4 regions of the Bradyrhizobium sp. SZCCHNR1051 genome follow, and region 1 is predicted to be linked to each of the others. Evidence: predicted binding sites of a transcription regulator. Region 1 holds the regulator's gene; each other region holds the start of a gene.

Region 1 (4,227 bases):
GCGAGCGCGTTGGCCGCGACCAGCCCGGCGACGAGCGCGACGGTCCGGCCGGGCTGCGACCGCCACCACAGCAGCCGCGCGGCCCGAGGATGATCAATTGGAACAATCGTCATACTCGGACTATAGCAAGAGCCAGGCCAGTTCGGTAAAGCCCCCGCTGCAGGCAAAAGCTGCAGGAAAACCTGGGCGGCGCTTCCCGGATTGCCCTCTCGCTTGGCAACCCGCTATCCAGTCACGCACAGATCATGACCAGCGGCGGGGACCTCGTCCCTCTCGCCCCCTCCTTCCCTCACCGCGCCGAGGCACTCTGTGCCGCGATCTCGCGCCGCACGACCGCCTCGAACTGGCTCGCGGGGGCGGCGAACATCAGCCGGGTCTCCTCGTGGAACGCCGAGAAGATGCCGACCACGGCCGGCTCCCCGCCGACCTCGGCGAGGATCGGCGAGCCCGAATAGCCGAAATTGGCCAGGCAATGCACTGTCAACAGCCGGGCATCCCCGGTCATGCCGGCGCTGCAATTGCGCTGGCCGGTCGGCGAATAGCGCCGCTCCTGGCCATAGCCGATCTCGGAGATGGTTCCGGCCGTGGTCGCAGCCGCGAGCTCCTCGCGGGTCAGCGCCTTGACCGCCACCGGCTTCGACGGCAGCGCGTCCTTCAGCACGATCAGCGCCCAATCGGCGGGCGAGCGGTCGAGCGACCATCTGTCGTGCCGGGTCGGCACGAAATCGGGCGCCACGATCAGCTTGTCGGCGACCGACGATGCCGCCGGCGTGCCACGGTTCATGCCGGCCAGGAAGCGGACATTGCCGGGGCTGACCTGCGCCACGCCGTTGAACACGCAATGCGCGGCGGTGAGCACGACGCGCGGCGCCACCAGGGTGCCGGTGCACCAGCCGCCGCTCGAGTATTGCGCGACGGTGACGACGCCGATCGACGACGCCGGCCAGGAGGTGGGATCGACGACCTCGCCGATGTGGCGATCGAGCCCGAGCAGTTGCTCCGGACGCGGAGTGGCAATGCCCGCCTCCGCCGATTCCGGTTTCGGCTGCCAGGACGCAATGGCGCTCTGGGCCTGGACGCGCTGCGGCTCGGTCAACCTGACCCGCTGCACGTCGCGGCCGGCCGATCGCACGCCGTTGCGGCCGGCCATCACCAGCCAGGCATAACCCTGCACGACGTCCTGCTTTGCGCCACGGCCGTCGAGCAGCATCAGGCCGAGCATGTATTGCGACTGCGCGAAGCCCTGCGCCGCGGCGCGGCTGAACCAGCGACTGGCTTCGCCGTAATTGCTCGCAACACCCTCGCCATTGACGTAGGCGATGCCGAGATAATGTTGCGCGACGGCTAGCCCCTGATCGGCGGCCTTGCGGTACCAGGCCAGCGCCTCGCTCGGATTACGCGGCACGCCCCAGCCGAACGCCTGCATGAAGCCGACGTCGAACTGCGCCCGCGCATCGCCCTTGGCGGCCAGCGGCAGCAGCCGTCGCATCGCCGCCGCATGCTGCCCGTTGCCTGCCGCCGCGACCGCGTCTTCGAGCTCGGCGGCCGGGGCGCCCGCCAGGCTGCCGAGCAGCATGACAAGAGATATGATGATGGTCTTGATCAAGGGCGTCCGCTGGGACCGAAACATCGTGACGGGCCACGAAGCAGACACGATCAAGACGGCGGCGGCGTGGCGGAAAGCGGACCGCGATCTCCTCAATCGGGCCCGCTCGCGCCTCACACCTGCTTCATCCTCACGCCCGATCGCCCCTTACACCTGCTCGCTCTTGGCGAAGCGATCATCGAGCGCATAACCGGCGCCGCGCACGGTGCGGATCGGGTCCTGCTCGCGGCCGGGATTGAGCAGCTTGCGCAGGCGGCCGATATGGACGTCGACGGTGCGCTCGTCGATGTAGATGTCGCGGCCCCAGACGCTGTCGAGCAGCTGTTCGCGGCTGAACACGCGGCCGGGGTGCTCGAGGAAGAATTCGAGCAGGCGGTATTCGGTCGGGCCGAGATCGATCGGCCGCCCCGAGCGCGCCACGCGGCGCTTCTCGCGGTCGAGCTCGATGTCGCCATAGGACAGCACGGTCGCCAGCCGCTCCGGGCTCGCCCGCCGCAGCAGGCCTTTCACGCGCGCCAGGAGCTCCGGCACCGAGAACGGCTTGACGATGTAGTCGTCGGCACCGGTGGCGAGTCCGCGCACGCGCTCGCTCTCCTCGCCGCGCGCCGTCAGCATGATGATCGGCAGTTGCCGGGTCTCGGAGCGCGCGCGCAGGCGGCGGCACAGCTCGATGCCGGAGAGGCCCGGCAGCATCCAGTCGAGCACGACGAGATCCGGAACGCGCTCCTTCAGCCGCGTGTCAGCCTCATCGCCGCGCGCCACGGTCTCGACCTCGTAGCCTTCGGCCTCGAGGTTGTAGCGCAGCAGCGTCGTCAGCGCCTCCTCGTCCTCCACCACCAGAATTCGGGCGCCCATGTCTGAACCGTCTCTCTTAGTTACCGGGAATCGTCGATGCGAAGCTCGTCATGTCGCCCTTCGGGCGCTTGTCCATGATCTGCTGGCCTTCGATCATATAGAATACAGTCTCGGCGATGTTGGTCGCGTGATCGCCGATGCGCTCGATGTTCTTGGCGCAGAACATCAGGTGGATGCAGAACGAGATGTTGCGCGGATCCTCCATCATGTAGGTCAGGAGTTCGCGGAACAGCGAGGTGCAGATGGCGTCGACTTCCTCGTCGCCCTTCCACACCGTCATCGCCGCCGGCAGGTCATGCGCGGCATAGGCGTCCAGCACCGTCTTGACCTGCGACTGCACCAGATCGGTCATGTGCTCGAGGCCGCGGATCAGCTTCAGCGGATGGAAGTCGCTCTCCAGCGCCGCGACGCGCTTGCCGATGTTCTTGGCGAGGTCGCCGATGCGCTCCAGATCGGTCGCCACGCGCATCGCGCCGACGATCTCGCGCAGGTCGACCGCCATCGGCTGGCGACGGGCGATCGTGAGCACGGCGCGCTCCTCGATGATGCGCTGCAGCTTGTCGACCTCGGCGTCGGTGGCGACCACCTTCTGGCCGAGCGCGATGTCGCGCCGCACCAGCGCATCGACGGAATCGACGATCAGCCGCTCCGCGAGGCCGCCCATCTCCGATACCAGACGGGTGAGGTCCTGCAGATCGCTGTCGAACGCCTTGGCGGTATGTTCACTGGCCATGATGATCTCCTGAAGACAATGTCGTCGGCGTCAGCCGAACCGGCCGGTGATGTAATCCTGGGTCCGCCGATCACTCGGCGAGGTGAAGATCTTGCTGGTGTCGTCGAACTCGATCAGCTCGCCGAGATACATGAAGGCGGTCTTGTCGGAGACGCGCGCCGCCTGCTGCATGTTATGCGTCACGATGGCGATTGTGTAGTTTTCGGCGAGCTCCTGGATCAGCTCCTCGACCTTGGCGGTCGAGATCGGATCGAGCGCCGAGCACGGCTCGTCGAACAAGATCACCTCCGGCCGGACCGCCACGGTGCGCGCGATGCACAGTCGCTGCTGCTGGCCGCCGGACAGCGACAGGCCCGAGGCGTTGAGCTTGTCCTTGACCTCGTTCCACAGCGCACCGCCGCGCAGCGCCTTCTCGACCCGGTCGTCCATCTCCGACTTCGATATCTTCTCATAGAGGCGGATGCCAAAGGCGATGTTCTCGTAGATCGTCATCGGGAACGGCGTCGGCTTCTGGAACACCATGCCGACCCGGGCGCGCAGCAGATTCAGATCGAGCTTGGGATCGAGGATGTTGGTGTTGTCGAGCATCAGCTGCCCGGTCGCCCGCTGGCCCGGATAGAGATCGTACATCCGGTTGAAGATGCGCAGCAGCGTGGACTTGCCGCAGCCGGACGGGCCGATGAACGCGGTGACGCGGTTGGTGCCCAGCGACAGGTTGATGTTCTTCAGCGCGTGATGGTCGCCGTAGTAGAAGTTGAGGTTGCGCGCGGTCACCTTGGCCGGCGCATCCGGAAGCGCCTTGCCGTGAAGAGCGTGATTGGGCTGACTGACGGAGACGGACAGTTCGGTCATTTGGTGTTCCTCTCGGCGCCGAGAATGCGTGCACCGATGTTCAGGGCGAGCACGGCCAGAGTGATGAGAAGGGCTCCGCTCCAGGCCAGTTGCTTCCAGTAGGCATAAGGGCTCTGGACGAAATTGTTGATGGTGACGGGCAGGTTCGCCATCGTCCTGGAAAGGTTGAGGCTCCAGAACT
Region 2 (4,227 bases), on a different contig from region 1:
CAGATCACGCTGCCGACGTTGGCGAGGCCGAGCGCGGCGTCGATCACCGGCAGCGCGAGAGCGACGTTCTCGCCGGTATTCGTGGCGTGGTGCTCTTCGAGGATGCGCTCGGCCGGAATGCCGCGGCTCACCATGGCGGCCTTGATCAGCGTACACTCCGAAAGATCAGCGCCCGGCGTGATCCCGCCGCTGACGATGGCGTGGCGGAAGTAGCCCTGCTGCCACAGCTTCACCGCCGTCTCGGCACGCAGCTCCTCGTCGACGCGAGTCCCGAACACGAACAGGAGATCGGCCGGCCGCAGCGGCGTATCGGCGAAATGCCGCGCGTTGACCGCGGCGATCTCGGCGTCATCCGGTCTGCGCAGCGCGCGATCCTGCATCGTTCTTCTCCCAACGTCGGCTCATCCTGGCATGACAGCGGCGCTGTCGCGCGCTCACATTCGATGACCGGCGATGACGCCGCGTGATCACGGCAGCAGCGAGCCGGGAATATCCGTGAACGTGTAGCTGCGCGGCCTGTTGCGGGTGATGAAGCCGCCGACATACCAGGCGAACAGCGCCGCGAAGCCGATCAGGAACAACGCTCCCGACCATTCGGCGATGACGAGCGCACGCACCAGAAGCCCGGTCATCGCCACCGCGAACAGCGCAATCGCGGCGAGCGCCGCGCCATATGTGAAGCGGCCGAGGCCGGCCGTGAGCCGCGCGTTGCTGCCGCTCGAGGCGAGCCGCGCATGCAGGCCGAGGATGAAAGCACGATAGGCCTCGCTCTGCGGCGCCATCAGCGCCGCCGTCTGCCAGGAAGTCGAGATGATGCTCAGCCTGCGGCCATCGCGATGGGTGATGTCGGCACGAAAACGCTTCGCCTGCATCGACACCGGCCGGTAGGACAGCCGGATCGCGGCGATGTCGGCGTACGGCCACAGGCCGGTGCGGCCGGCGAACCGCCACGACAGGCCCTGCCCCGTGGGCTCGAACTGCTGCGCGGCGCCGATCAACGACGCCTTGTAGGCGTAGCGGATCGCGTCATGGCCTTCTGTGGTGATGTCCTGGGAAATGGATCGGTCCTGTTGCGTGTGGCGCGCGCCTTATCCTACAAACGGAGCATGAGCGAAACGATCTATTTTCCGCGCCACCTGATCCTGGCCGGAGCGATGGCCGCCGGCGTGCTGCTGGCGCTGGCCGTGCACATGCTCGGCGCCCGCTACGGGCTCGATCTCGGCGGCCTGTGGCAGACCGAGAGCGGCGCCTTCATGCCGGCGGGATCGGCGATCGCCTGGTGGCTGATCGCCACGGTCGGCTTCTCCTCGGGCTATTTCATCGCCAACATCATGCACAGCGCGGTGTCGGGCGAGATCCCGCAGCGGATGCGCAACTTCCTGGTCGTGGTCGGCGTACTGATGCTGGCCGGCATCGGCCAGGCGATCTCCGGCCCGAGCCCGGTGCCGTCGGCCTCAGGTGTGCTGGCCGGCCTCGCCGCGCTCTGCCTCGGTGCCCTGATGGCGTTCTGCGGCGCCAATTTCGCGTTGCGTAAGAGCTGACGCGCGGCATCCGGATGCGACGACGCCGCGCGGGATGTCCGCGCGGCGTTTTGTCTCATCGACTGGTGACGCGATCAGCTCGCGGCGCGCAGGTTGACGCCGCTCTCGGCGAGCTTGGTCAGCTTCATGTCGGTCGCCTTCTCCTCGTCGAGCGTCTTCTGCAGCACGGCGGCGCAATCGCTGCGGCCGAGCTGCTTGGCCCAGGCGATCAGACTGCCGTAGCGCGTGATCTCGTAGTGCTCGGCCGCCTGGGCGGCGTTGATCAGCGCTGCGTCCAGCACCGCCTTGTCGTCGACCTCGCCGGCGACCTCCTCGGCCTCCTCGATGATGCCGTCGATCGCCGGACAGTCGACCGCCTTGGCCGCGATGCCGTGCATCTTGAACACCTGCTCGAGACGCGTCACATGCGTCTTCGTCTCATCGAGATGGGTCAGAAAGCCCTGCTTGAGCTTCCGATCCGTCGCCTTGTCCGCCATCTTTGGCAGCGCTTTGACGAGCTGGTTCTCGGCGTAATAGATGTCCTGCAGCTGATGAACGAACAGATCGTTCATCGTCTTGATGTCCTTGGTGAACAGTCCCATTTGCCTCATGTCCTCTTGGTTCGGAAACATGGCAGGTCCCTCCCCGACCGATCGTCGCCATGTTCGCTGTGCCCGCGGGGCGCTAACCGGCGGCCACGGCGGTTGTTCCGGCGCAACCGGCCCTGCCGGCCGGAACCGGTCGCAGAGGGCCAAGTTTGCTCGTGAACCGCGCGCGTAACCAATTGGACCGAACTGAGGCGGTCGCCAGCCATGTGACTGAAGTGTGACAGACCCGCGCCGCATGGGTCGGAGCTGAGCTGTGTCAAGGACTGCACAAGGCGCGCATTTTAGCATAAGGAACAGGCTGTCACGAATTGCCCGCCTCCATCGACCAATGGTTTCGCCTCTTTTCCAAGAACTAGTAGCGCCCCGCCGGGAGGATGAATGCAGCGCCTGCTGACCACGCTCTCGCGTGGCTTCAAGAAATGGATCGGCTGGAAGCGGCTGGGGATTGCAGCGAGCCTTGCGATCATCGCCTTCGCGATCACGACGCTCGTGCGCACACTCAAGGGCGTCGATGCCGGCGTCATCCTGACGGCGCTCACCGAAATCCCGCTCGGTCACATCGCGCTCGCGGCCTTGTGTGTGATCGGCGCGTTCTGCACGCTGACCTTCTATGACTATTTTGCACTGCGAACGATTGGCAAGAAACACGTCCCCTATCGCATCGCAGCGATGAGCGCCTTCACCAGCTATTCGATCGGCCACAACATCGGCGCCACCGTCTTCACCGGGGGCGCGATCCGGTTCCGGATCTATTCGGACTACGGCCTGTCCGCGATCGACGTCGCCAAGATCTGCTTCCTGTCGGGCCTGACCTTCTGGCTCGGCAACCTGTTCGTACTCGGCATCGGCATGACCCTGCATCCGGCGGCCGCCACCGCGATGGACCAGTTACCCCCGGCGATGAACCAGTTGATCGCGATCGGCATCCTCGGCGCGATCTTCGCCTATCTCGGCTGGCTGACCGCCGGCAAGAACCGCCGGCAGCTCGGCCAGAACGGCTGGAAGGTGGTGCTGCCTTCCGCGCAGCTCACGCTGGTGCAGATCCTGATCGGCGTCGTCGACCTCGGCTTCTGCGCGCTGGCGATGTACCTGCTCGTCCCCGCCGATCCTCCGATCGACTTCCTGTCGCTGTCGGTGGTGTTCATCCTCGCCACCCTGCTCGGCTTTGCCAGCCATGCGCCTGGCAGCATCGGCGTGTTCGATGCCGCCATGCTGGTGGCGCTGCCGCAGTTCGGCCGCGAGCAGCTCTTGGCCACCCTGCTCGTCTTCCGCGTGCTCTATTTCGTGATCCCCTTCGCCATCGCGATCTCGATCATGGGCATCAGGGAGCTCTGGATGAACGTCGTCAAGCCGTGGCAGGAGCGGCGCCGGCTGAACGCCGGCTGCGAGGACGAGGTCGCCGCCAAGCGCGCCGCCGCCACGGCCCCTGCCGCGGTTCCCCAGCGCATCAAGCGCCACTCCCAGCGCTGAGCAGCAATTCTCTCGCGGACGATGCGACGGTTCGATCCTCGACCGGTTGAACTCGCGTGCGGTCCTCTTATTTCCGCCCCATCGCTGACGTGAATCCTTGCGCATGACCCGAATGCCCCCTCGTCCGCTGCTCGCCGCCTGCGTCCTGGCCGGCCTGCTCGCCCCTCTCGCCGCCACCGAGGCGGCCGCGCAGTTCGGCGCAGCGCCGCTGCAGATCAGCTGGGAGGTGCGCAACCGCTTCCGTCTCTTCCGCGAGGAGCGCGACTTCCTGCTGCATACCGAGAGCACGCGCGACCGCTCCATCCTCGCCGCCGAGCAGGCGCTGGGAGTGCAGAGCGACGGCCGCGGCTGGGCGCGCAACGTCGTCAACCGGCTCTGCATCGACCTCGCCGGCCGCGTCAACGAGCCGTGCACGCGCGACAACGTCAAGGAAAGCTATCTCACACCCATCGACCATCCGGTCACCGTGCGCCTGACCGGCCCGGTGCCGGTCGGCGCCACCTGCGCCTGGTCGTTCGACGACGGCGACGGGCCGCAGACCTCGACCTTCGACTGCGCCGAGCCGGTCAATTTGCGCGTCCGCTACGGCCGCCAGACCGTGGCATCCGTCGATGTCGCGAGTCCCGAAG
Region 3 (4,227 bases), on a different contig from region 1:
GTCGAGCGTGAAGATGCGATCGAAGTAGCTGATGAAGTTGCCGAAGTAGGTATAGAACGTCCGCAGATTGACCTCGGCACCGATGGCCGCGGCGAAGAGCACCGCCAGGAATACCATGGCGGACAGGGCAAGACGCAATCGACGGCGCGAAACGGCCCGCCGATAGGTCTCGTTCAGAGCCGCAAGCTGCTGGCTCGGAAGGATCGAAACGGCAACAGCCATCGGCTTCGTGCTGCTCTTGGTTCGGACGTGTGAGGGATTCTTCAACGGACGAGCCGGGCCCCACGGGACCCGGCTCACCATCGATGGATCGTCGATCAGGACGCCTTCTTGCGCAGGCTGTCGACGAATTTGATCAGGTCGATCGTGCCGTCCCAGTCCTTCGTCGTGGCAGGGTGGAAGCCCTTCTTCTGGCCGTCGGAGAGACGGTCGAAGGCGGCCTTGTCCTTGATCGGCGCATCGAAGAAGGCCTTGGCGATCGCCGATTTCAGATCGTCCGGCAGGTCCGTGTTGTAGGCGTAGGGGCCGTTGATGATCGGCGCCGACTTGTGAATGATGCGGAAGTCGTCCTTCTTCATCGGCGAACCGTCAGCGTTCTTCAGCATGCCCTTGGTCAGCATCTGGGCCAACGTCGAATCGTTGTCGCTCGTCCATTGGTTGGCCGCGATGTCGACAGTCCCCTGAGACAGGGCCAGCACCGCGTTCTCGTGGCTGCCGGTGAAGACAACCTTGCCAAAATACGTCTCGGCGTCGGTCACGCCCATCTTGTTGAGCTCGAAGCGGGGCACGTTGTTGCCCGACGTTGAGTTCGGATCGACGAGGCCGAGATTCTTGCCCTTGAGGTCTTCGACCTTCCGGTACGGGCTGCTCGCCTTGACGAAGAACACCGAATAGTAGCCGGTGCTGCCGTCGGAGTTGATGTCGTTGGCGAAGGCATCGGTCTTGACGCCGGTGAGCCGGGCGCGGGCAAACGACGCCGAGCCATAGCTCGCGATGTGGATGTTGCCGGCGCGCTGGCCTTCGATCACGGCCGCGTAATCGTTGGCGATACGCAGCGTCACCTTCACGCCCAGCTCTTTCGAGAGATAGTTCACGAAAGGCGTCCAGCGCTCGGTGACACCCGAGGCGTTCTCTGCCGGGACCACGGCGAAGGTCAGCTCAGGATACTTCGCCTTCCAGTCCTCGGCTGACGCCGAGGCCGTGAAAGCCAGCGCAGCGACGCCCGCCAGAACGATGCGACGATTGATCATAACATGCCCTCTTGTTGCAGTAAGTAACAGGTCTCGCCCCCGCGCCATGCGGAAGCTCGAGCTTGCAGAAATCCGCGTCTCAGGCTACGGCGGCTTCGCCGAGTGCCGGCACCGTTGCCGCCGGTGCCGGATGGATCGAACCCATCACCTCGTCCGCCTCGAGATCGTAGAGCTCACGTGCGATCTGCGCCGTCAGCGCCGACGGCACGTCGTCGAACACGATCCGTCCGGTCGCCATGCCGATCAGGCGATCGCAATAGCTGCGCGCCAGATCGAGCGAATGCAGGTTGCAGACGACGGTGATGCCGAAATGCTTGTTGATGCGCAGCAGCGCGTCCATCACGATCTTGGTATTACGGGGATCGAGCGAGGCGATCGGCTCGTCTGCGAGAATGATCTCGGGGTTCTGCACCATCGCGCGCGCGATCGCGACGCGCTGCTGCTGCCCGCCCGAGAGCTGATCGGCGCGCTGCGCTGCGAGGGAGGCCATGTCGAACTGCTCGAGCGCGGACAGCGCCATGGCGACATCCTCCGCCGGCCAGAGCTGCGCCAGCGAGCGCCACGACGGGATTTCGGCGAGTCGCCCCATCAGCACGTTCGTCAGCACGTCCAATCGGCCGACCAGATTGAACTGCTGGAAGATCATCGCCGAGCGCGCACGCCACTGCCGCAGATCGCGGCCGCGCAGCGCCGTCACATCGAGATCCTTGAAGAGGATGCGGCCGCCGCTCACCGGGCTCAGACGATTGATGGACCGCAGCAGGGTCGACTTGCCGGCTCCGGAACGCCCGATCACGCCGACGAAGCTGCCGGGTGCAACTGAGAAGGATGCATTGTCGACTGCGGCTTTCATGCCAAAACGGCACGTCAGGCCATCCACCACCAGCATTGAATTCTCCAGACGCCTCGCTCTGGCCTATCGCTAGCGTCTGGATTCTACAGTTATGTGACAGCGACACCGCAGCGCCGCACTCGTCCACACGCCGGTCGCAGTCATGCAGATGTCACGCGCCTGTCATAGGGGAGATCCGACACCTTCACAGATGTAGAGAGTAGAGTCAGGACGTGAGATGGCCGGCAAGTCGCTTTCAATTGAACCAACCGTTGACCCTTCGGCCAAGCTCCAGGACGTGACGCTTGGCGCCTATTGTGAGGTCGGCGCCCGCACCATCCTGCAGGAGGTGACGATGGGCGACTACTCCTATGTGGTCAACGATTCCCAGATCACCTACACGACGATCGGGAAGTTCTGTTCGATCGCGGCGATGACCCGGATCAATCCGGGCAACCACCCGATGCAGCGGGCGACGCAGGCCCATTTCACCTATCGCGCCAGCGCCTATTTTCCAGGAGAGCCCGACGATGTGGAGTTCTTCGCCTGGCGGAGAGAGCATCATGTCCAGATCGGACACGATGTCTGGATCGGCCATGGCGCGATCGTGCTGCCGGGCCGCAATATCGGCACCGGCGCGGTCGTGGCGGCCGGAGCCATCGTGACCAAGGACGTTCCGGCCTATACCATCGTCGCCGGCAATCCGGCGCGGCCGATCAAGCGCCGGTTTCCGCGCGAGGTCGAGCAGCGGCTGCTGGATCTGGCGTGGTGGGATTGGAATCACGAGGCGCTGCGCGCGGCGCTGCCGGATTTCCGCAAGCTCGCGATCACTGCGTTTCTCGACAAATACGAGGCTGCCCTCGACGCGCGCGTCGCGGTGCGGCAGAGTGCCGCCCCATGACCGATATCTCCATCTCGCGGGGCCGCTGCCTCGTCGATACCGACCTCGTAGACACTTCCTTGATCATATCCGGCGGCGTGATCGCTGGCATCGGGACACCGGGACGCCGGTCGGGTCTCGAACTCGATGCGGAGGGGCTCACCGTGCTCCCCGGCATCGTCGACATCCACGGCGATGCGTTCGAGCGCCAGATGATGCCGCGCGCCGGGGTCGATTTCCCGACAGACGTTGCGCTGATCGACAGCGACCGCCAGGCCATCAGCAATGGCATCACCACGGTCTTTCACGCGACGACCTGGTCATGGGAGCCGGGCCTGCGCAGCGCCGACAATGCGCGGCGCCTACTCGAATCGATCGAAGCGCTGCGCCCGCGGCTCGCGGCCGACACGCGCTTCCATCTGCGCCACGAGACCTTCAATCTCGACGACGAGGAGGAGGTCGGGCGGTGGCTCGCCGACCGGCGCGTCGACCTGTTCGCCTTCAACGACCACATGGATTCGACGGTGGCGAGTCTGGACAAGCCGCACAAGCGCCAGCGCATGGTCGACCGCACCGGCTTGCCCGGCGCGGAGTTCGACCGGTTGGTTGCGCGCATCGCCTCTCGCGCCGATGCCGTTCCGGCTTCAATCGCGCGGCTGGCCGACATCGCACGCAAGGCTGGTGTCCGCATGCTGTCGCATGACGACGACAGCCCGGCCATGCGCAAGGCGTTTCGCAGCCAGGGGGTGACCATCGCAGAGTTTCCGGTCAACGAGGAGACCGCGCGCGAGGCCGCTCAAGGGGGCGACGCGATCGTATTCGGCGCGCCCAACGTCGTCCGTGGCGGCAGCCATACCGGGTGGACGAAGGCCAGCGACATGATCGCCAAGGGCCTCTGCTCGGTGCTGGCCTCCGACTACTACTATCCCGCGCCGCTGCTGGCAGCGTACCGGCTTGCGGCCGACGGCGTTCTTCCGCTGGCGCGCGCCTGGGATCTGATCTCGGGCGGCCCTGCACGCGCAGCCGGGCTGGCGGACCGCGGCATGCTCGCCGAGGGCCGCCGCGCCGATATCATTCTGGTCGACGACCGCGTACCGTTGCGCCCCCGCGTCGTCGCTGTGATCGCGTCCGGCCGGCTGGTCTATCTCACCGAGACGGACCGGCTGAATGCCCGGCCGGCGCGTGCCATGGCGGCGGAGTAGCGAACCATGGCCAAATTTCCGCGCTATGCGATCTACTATGCTCCACCAGCAACAGCCGACCTG
Region 4 (4,227 bases), on a different contig from region 1:
AAGGTGATCTCGCCCGGAATCGCCGCCATCAGCGCGTCGCAGATGGTGCGCCCCTTCGCATCATGGGCCTCGCGGTGGCCGGCCCGCAGCGAGCGCGCATGGTCATCAAAGCCCTTGGGCTCAGCCACGACCATCTGGGTGCTGGGAAAGCGCGCCTTGACCGCGGTCGAGACGCCGGCAAGCAGTCCACCGCCCGAAGCCGGGACGATCACCAGATCCGGCGACAGGCGGAGCGTCGCGAGGTCCTCGGCGATCTCGCGGCCGACGGTGCCCTGCCCTGCGATGACGTGGGGATCGTCATAGGGCGGCACCACCGTCGAGCCGCGCTTTGCTGCGATGTCGCGCGCGATCGCTTCGCGGTCCTCGCGATCGCGATCATAGAGCACGACCTCGGCACCGAACGCCTTGGTGCGCTCGCGCTTGGCCGCCGGCGCATCCGAGGGCATCACGATCGTGGCGTCCATGCCCAGCAATGTGGCGGCATGGGCGACGCCCTGCGCATGATTGCCGGAGGAGAATGCGACGACGCCGTTGCCGCGCGCTGCCTGCGGGATCGACGCCAGTTTGTTGTAGGCGCCGCGGAACTTGAACGAGCCGGTCCGCTGCAGCACCTCCGGCTTCACGAAGACGTTCGCCTTGAACTGCTCGCTCAGCACGGGAGCCGGCAGCAGCGGAGTCCGCACGGCCACGGGCGCGAGGACGCGTGCCGCCTCATCGATGTCGGCGGCGGTCACGGGCAGGATCGGGGAATGAGCTGTCATGCCCCTATTTTACCGCGCCCGATTGCCGAGAGGCAAGGGAGCCGGTGTCAGGCGGCGCGAGCGGCCAGTTGGGGAACCGGCGCGCGCTGCCGCAGCGGATCGGTCCAGGTGAGGATCTCGAAGCGGCCGTCCTCGTGCTCGACCAGCACCGTGCAGCTCTCGACCCAGTCGCCGCAATTCATGTAGCGAATGTCGTCCTGATCGCGGATGACAGCGCAATGGATGTGGCCGCAGATCACGCCGTCAGCGCCATGCCTTCGCGCCTCGGAGGCCAGCGCCGTCTCGAACGCGCCGATGTAGTTCACCGCGTTCTTGACCTTCTGCTTGGCCCATTGCGACAGCGACCAATAGGGAACGCCGAACATGCGACGGAAGAAGTTGACCAGACGATTCATCTGGATCGCGAAGTCATAGGCCTTGTCGCCGAGATGGGCGAGCCAGCGCGCGTTCTGCACGACCAGATCAAAGATGTCGCCGTGGATCACCAGATAGCGTTTGCCGTCAGCGCCGGTGTGGACGATGTTCTCGACGACATCGATGCCGCCGAAATGCGTGCCGTAATAACCGCGCAGGAACTCGTCGTGATTGCCGGGGACATAGACGATCTTGGCGCCCTTGCGCGCCTTGCGCAGCATCTTCTGCACCAGGTCGTTATGCGACTGCGGCCAATGCCAGCTCGATTTGAGCGCCCAGCCGTCGATGATGTCGCCGACCAGATAGATCGTATCTGCATCATGGTGGCGCAGGAAATCGACGAGGAGATTGGCCTGCGAGCCGCGGGCTCCGAGATGTACGTCCGAGATGAACAACGTCCGAAAGCGCCGAGCCGGGCTTTCTTCACCAGCAGTCTCAAGTCCCATGCGCGCCCACCTAACAGTCCCTGATGACACCGCGATGACGAAACGCCGCACCAGCAGAACCCATCCTGCCGGACCGCTACCGGACACCGCTCGTTCGACGACTCGCGACGTCCTTCGTCACTGCCCCGCGATACCAGCGGGGTGCGACAATCAGGCGACAGGCGGGCGGCGCGAACAGGGAAAATCAGCCTCCTATCTCGGCACGGTGACGACGCGCAGATTGTTGGTGGTGCCGGCCCGCGCGAACGGGATGCCGGCGACGACGACGAGCAGGTCGCCGGCTTCAGCGAACTCCTCCTGCACGGCGAAGAAGGTCGCGCGCTCGACCATCTCCTCGTAGCTCTGCACGTCCTGCGACAGCACGCTGTGCGCGCCCCACAGCAGGCACATGCGCCGCGAGGTGTCCTCGTTCGGCGTGATCGCCAGAATCGGCAGGCTCGGCCGCTTGCGCGCAACGCGCGAGGCCGAGGTTCCGCTCGACGTATAGGCCACGATCGCCCTGGCGTGGATCGCCGAGGCGAGATCGGCCGCCGCGGTTGCCACCGCATGCGGCGGCGTCTGCTCCTCGCCCGGCTGCGTCGCCTCGACGATCGAGCGATACATCTTGTGGCCTTCGGTGGCCTTGATGATGCTGTCCATCATCGCCACCGCCTCGCGCGGGTATCGGCCGCTGGCAGACTCCGCCGACAGCATCACCGCGTCGGCGCCGTCATAGATCGCAGTGGCGACGTCCGAGACCTCGGCGCGCGTCGGCGTCGGCGTCGCCACCATCGAATCCAGCATCTGCGTCGCGACGATCACCGGCTTCACGGCGAGCCGGCAGGCACGCACCAGCTCCTTCTGCTTGCCCGGCACGTCCTCGTTGGGAATCTCGACGCCGAGATCGCCGCGCGCGACCATGATCGCGTCCGACAACTGGATGATGTCGTCGATCCGCTCCAGCGCCGCCGGCTTCTCGATCTTGGACATGATGCCGGCGCGGCCGTTGATGAGGCCCCTCGCCTCAAGCACGTCCGACGGCTTCTGCACGAACGACAGCGCTACCCAGTCGACGCCGAGCTCGAGCCCGAAGGCGAGATCGGAGCGGTCCTTGGCCGTCAGCGGCGACAGCTCCAGAATGGTGCCCGGCAGATTGACGCCCTTGTGATTGGATATCGCGCCGCTGACGATCACCTTGGCCTCGATCCAGTCGTCGCCGAGGCCGGTGACGCGGACGCGGACGCGGCCGTCATCGATCAGAAGATCGTGACCGGGCGAGACCGCCGCAAAGATTTCCGGATGCGGCAACGGAATCGATGTCTTGTCGCCCTCGGTGCCGTTGAGGACAAATCGAATCGTCTCGCCGACTTCGACCTGGATCTTCTTGTCGCGCAGAGTGCCGACGCGAATCTTAGGACCCTGCAGATCCATCAATATGCCGATCGGCCGCTGCACTTCCTTCTCGAGCGCGCGGATCGCGGCATGGACCTTGGCGTGATCGGCCTGGGTGCCGTGGCTGAAGTTGAGACGAAAGGTGTCCACACCGGCGAGGAACAGCGCTTTCAGCATCTCCGGAGAATTGCTCGCGGGACCGACAGTCGCAACGATCTTGGCTCGACGGTGACGACGCATGATGGGTCCTTTCTCCTTAAGCCGTGTCTCGCGTCTCTATGACACGCATGTGATTGGCATGCGCGGACGCAGCGGAAGCGCTGATATACGCCCCGCAGCGTCCATTGCAAGCGCGACACGAAACACGCCAAAATTGTGCAAGAGAACAGCACGCCTCAGACGTTGGAGCCGTGGATCGCGTCGATGACGGCGTCGGTCACCTCCCTGGTCGTCGCCTTGCCGCCCACGTCGGGCGTGAGGATGCCGGCTGCACACACCTTCTCCACCGCCGCCATCAGCCGCGCGGCCGCGTCCCGCTCACCGAGATGCTCGAGCATCTGCGCGCCGGTCCAGAATGTTGCGACCGGGTTGGCGATGCCCTTGCCGGTGATGTCGAAGGCCGAGCCGTGGATCGGCTCGAACATCGAGGGGAAGCGCCGCTCCGGATCGATGTTGCCGGTCGGCGCCACGCCGAGGCTGCCGGCCAGCGCGCCGGCGAGATCGGACAGGATGTCGGCATGCAGATTGGTCGCCACGATGGTGTCGAGGCTCTTCGGCTGCAGGGTCATGCGCACGGTCATCGCGTCGACCAGCATCTTGTCCCAGGTCACGTCGGGGAATTCGCGCGCCACTTCGGCGGCGATCTCGTCCCACATCACCATGCCGTGGCGTTGCGCATTCGACTTGGTGACGACGGTGAGCAACTTGCGCGGCCGCGACTGCGCCAGCTTGAACGCGTAGCGCATGATGCGGGTGACGCCGACGCGGGTGAAGACGGCAACCTCCGTGCCGACCTCCTCTGGCAGGCCGCGGTGCGCGCGGCCGCCCATGCCGGCATATTCGCCCTCGGAATTCTCGCGCACGATCACCCAGTCGAGATCGCCGACGCCGACATTGCGCAAGGGCGAGGCCACACCGGGCAGGATCTTGGTCGGGCGCACATTGGCGTACTGATCAAATCCCTGGCAGATCGGCAGCCGCAGCCCCCACAGCGTGATGTGGTCGGGCACGTCGGG

The links. Region 1 encodes PhoB, which activates phosphate uptake and scavenging genes when phosphate is short. Its sites were predicted from a motif close to TGTCATNNANCTGTCAT; they were not measured.
Region 2: a site for PhoB is predicted at 2,335-2,351, ahead of QW868_RS10090 (YbhN family protein). Genes of this name have one in related genera too.
Region 3: a site for PhoB is predicted at 2,253-2,269, ahead of phnC (phosphonate ABC transporter ATP-binding protein). Genes of this name have one in related genera too.
Region 4: a site for PhoB is predicted at 1,645-1,661, ahead of QW868_RS10170 (UDP-2,3-diacylglucosamine diphosphatase). Genes of this name have one in related genera too.

Annotation. Positions count from the first base shown of each region.
Region 1 is NZ_JAUEYJ010000017.1:53,506-57,732, forward strand. It holds gene QW868_RS21115 (HoxN/HupN/NixA family nickel/cobalt transporter) at 1-113, opposite strand, end outside; gene QW868_RS21120 (trypsin-like serine protease) at 290-1,606, opposite strand; gene phoB (phosphate regulon transcriptional regulator PhoB) at 1,754-2,461, opposite strand; gene phoU (phosphate signaling complex protein PhoU) at 2,478-3,194, opposite strand; gene pstB (phosphate ABC transporter ATP-binding protein PstB) at 3,225-4,046, opposite strand; gene pstA (phosphate ABC transporter permease PstA) at 4,043-4,227, opposite strand, start outside.
Region 2 is NZ_JAUEYJ010000007.1:17,219-21,445, forward strand. It holds gene QW868_RS10070 (YdcF family protein) at 1-380, opposite strand, end outside; gene QW868_RS10075 (hypothetical protein) at 468-998, opposite strand; gene QW868_RS10080 (hypothetical protein) at 1,107-1,541, shown strand; gene QW868_RS10085 (ferritin-like domain-containing protein) at 1,616-2,122, opposite strand; gene QW868_RS10090 (YbhN family protein) at 2,507-3,598, shown strand; gene QW868_RS10095 (hypothetical protein) at 3,702-4,227, shown strand, end outside.
Region 3 is NZ_JAUEYJ010000004.1:26,903-31,129, forward strand. It holds gene phnE (phosphonate ABC transporter, permease protein PhnE) at 1-222, opposite strand, end outside; gene phnD (phosphonate ABC transporter substrate-binding protein) at 318-1,250, opposite strand; gene phnC (phosphonate ABC transporter ATP-binding protein) at 1,330-2,139, opposite strand; gene QW868_RS05400 (chloramphenicol acetyltransferase) at 2,321-2,983, shown strand; gene QW868_RS05405 (alpha-D-ribose 1-methylphosphonate 5-triphosphate diphosphatase) at 2,980-4,164, shown strand; gene QW868_RS05410 (DUF1045 domain-containing protein) at 4,171-4,227, shown strand, end outside.
Region 4 is NZ_JAUEYJ010000007.1:42,172-46,398, forward strand. It holds gene QW868_RS10165 (threonine/serine dehydratase) at 1-761, opposite strand, end outside; gene QW868_RS10170 (UDP-2,3-diacylglucosamine diphosphatase) at 809-1,621, opposite strand; gene pyk (pyruvate kinase) at 1,814-3,232, opposite strand; gene QW868_RS10180 (tartrate dehydrogenase) at 3,388-4,227, opposite strand, start outside.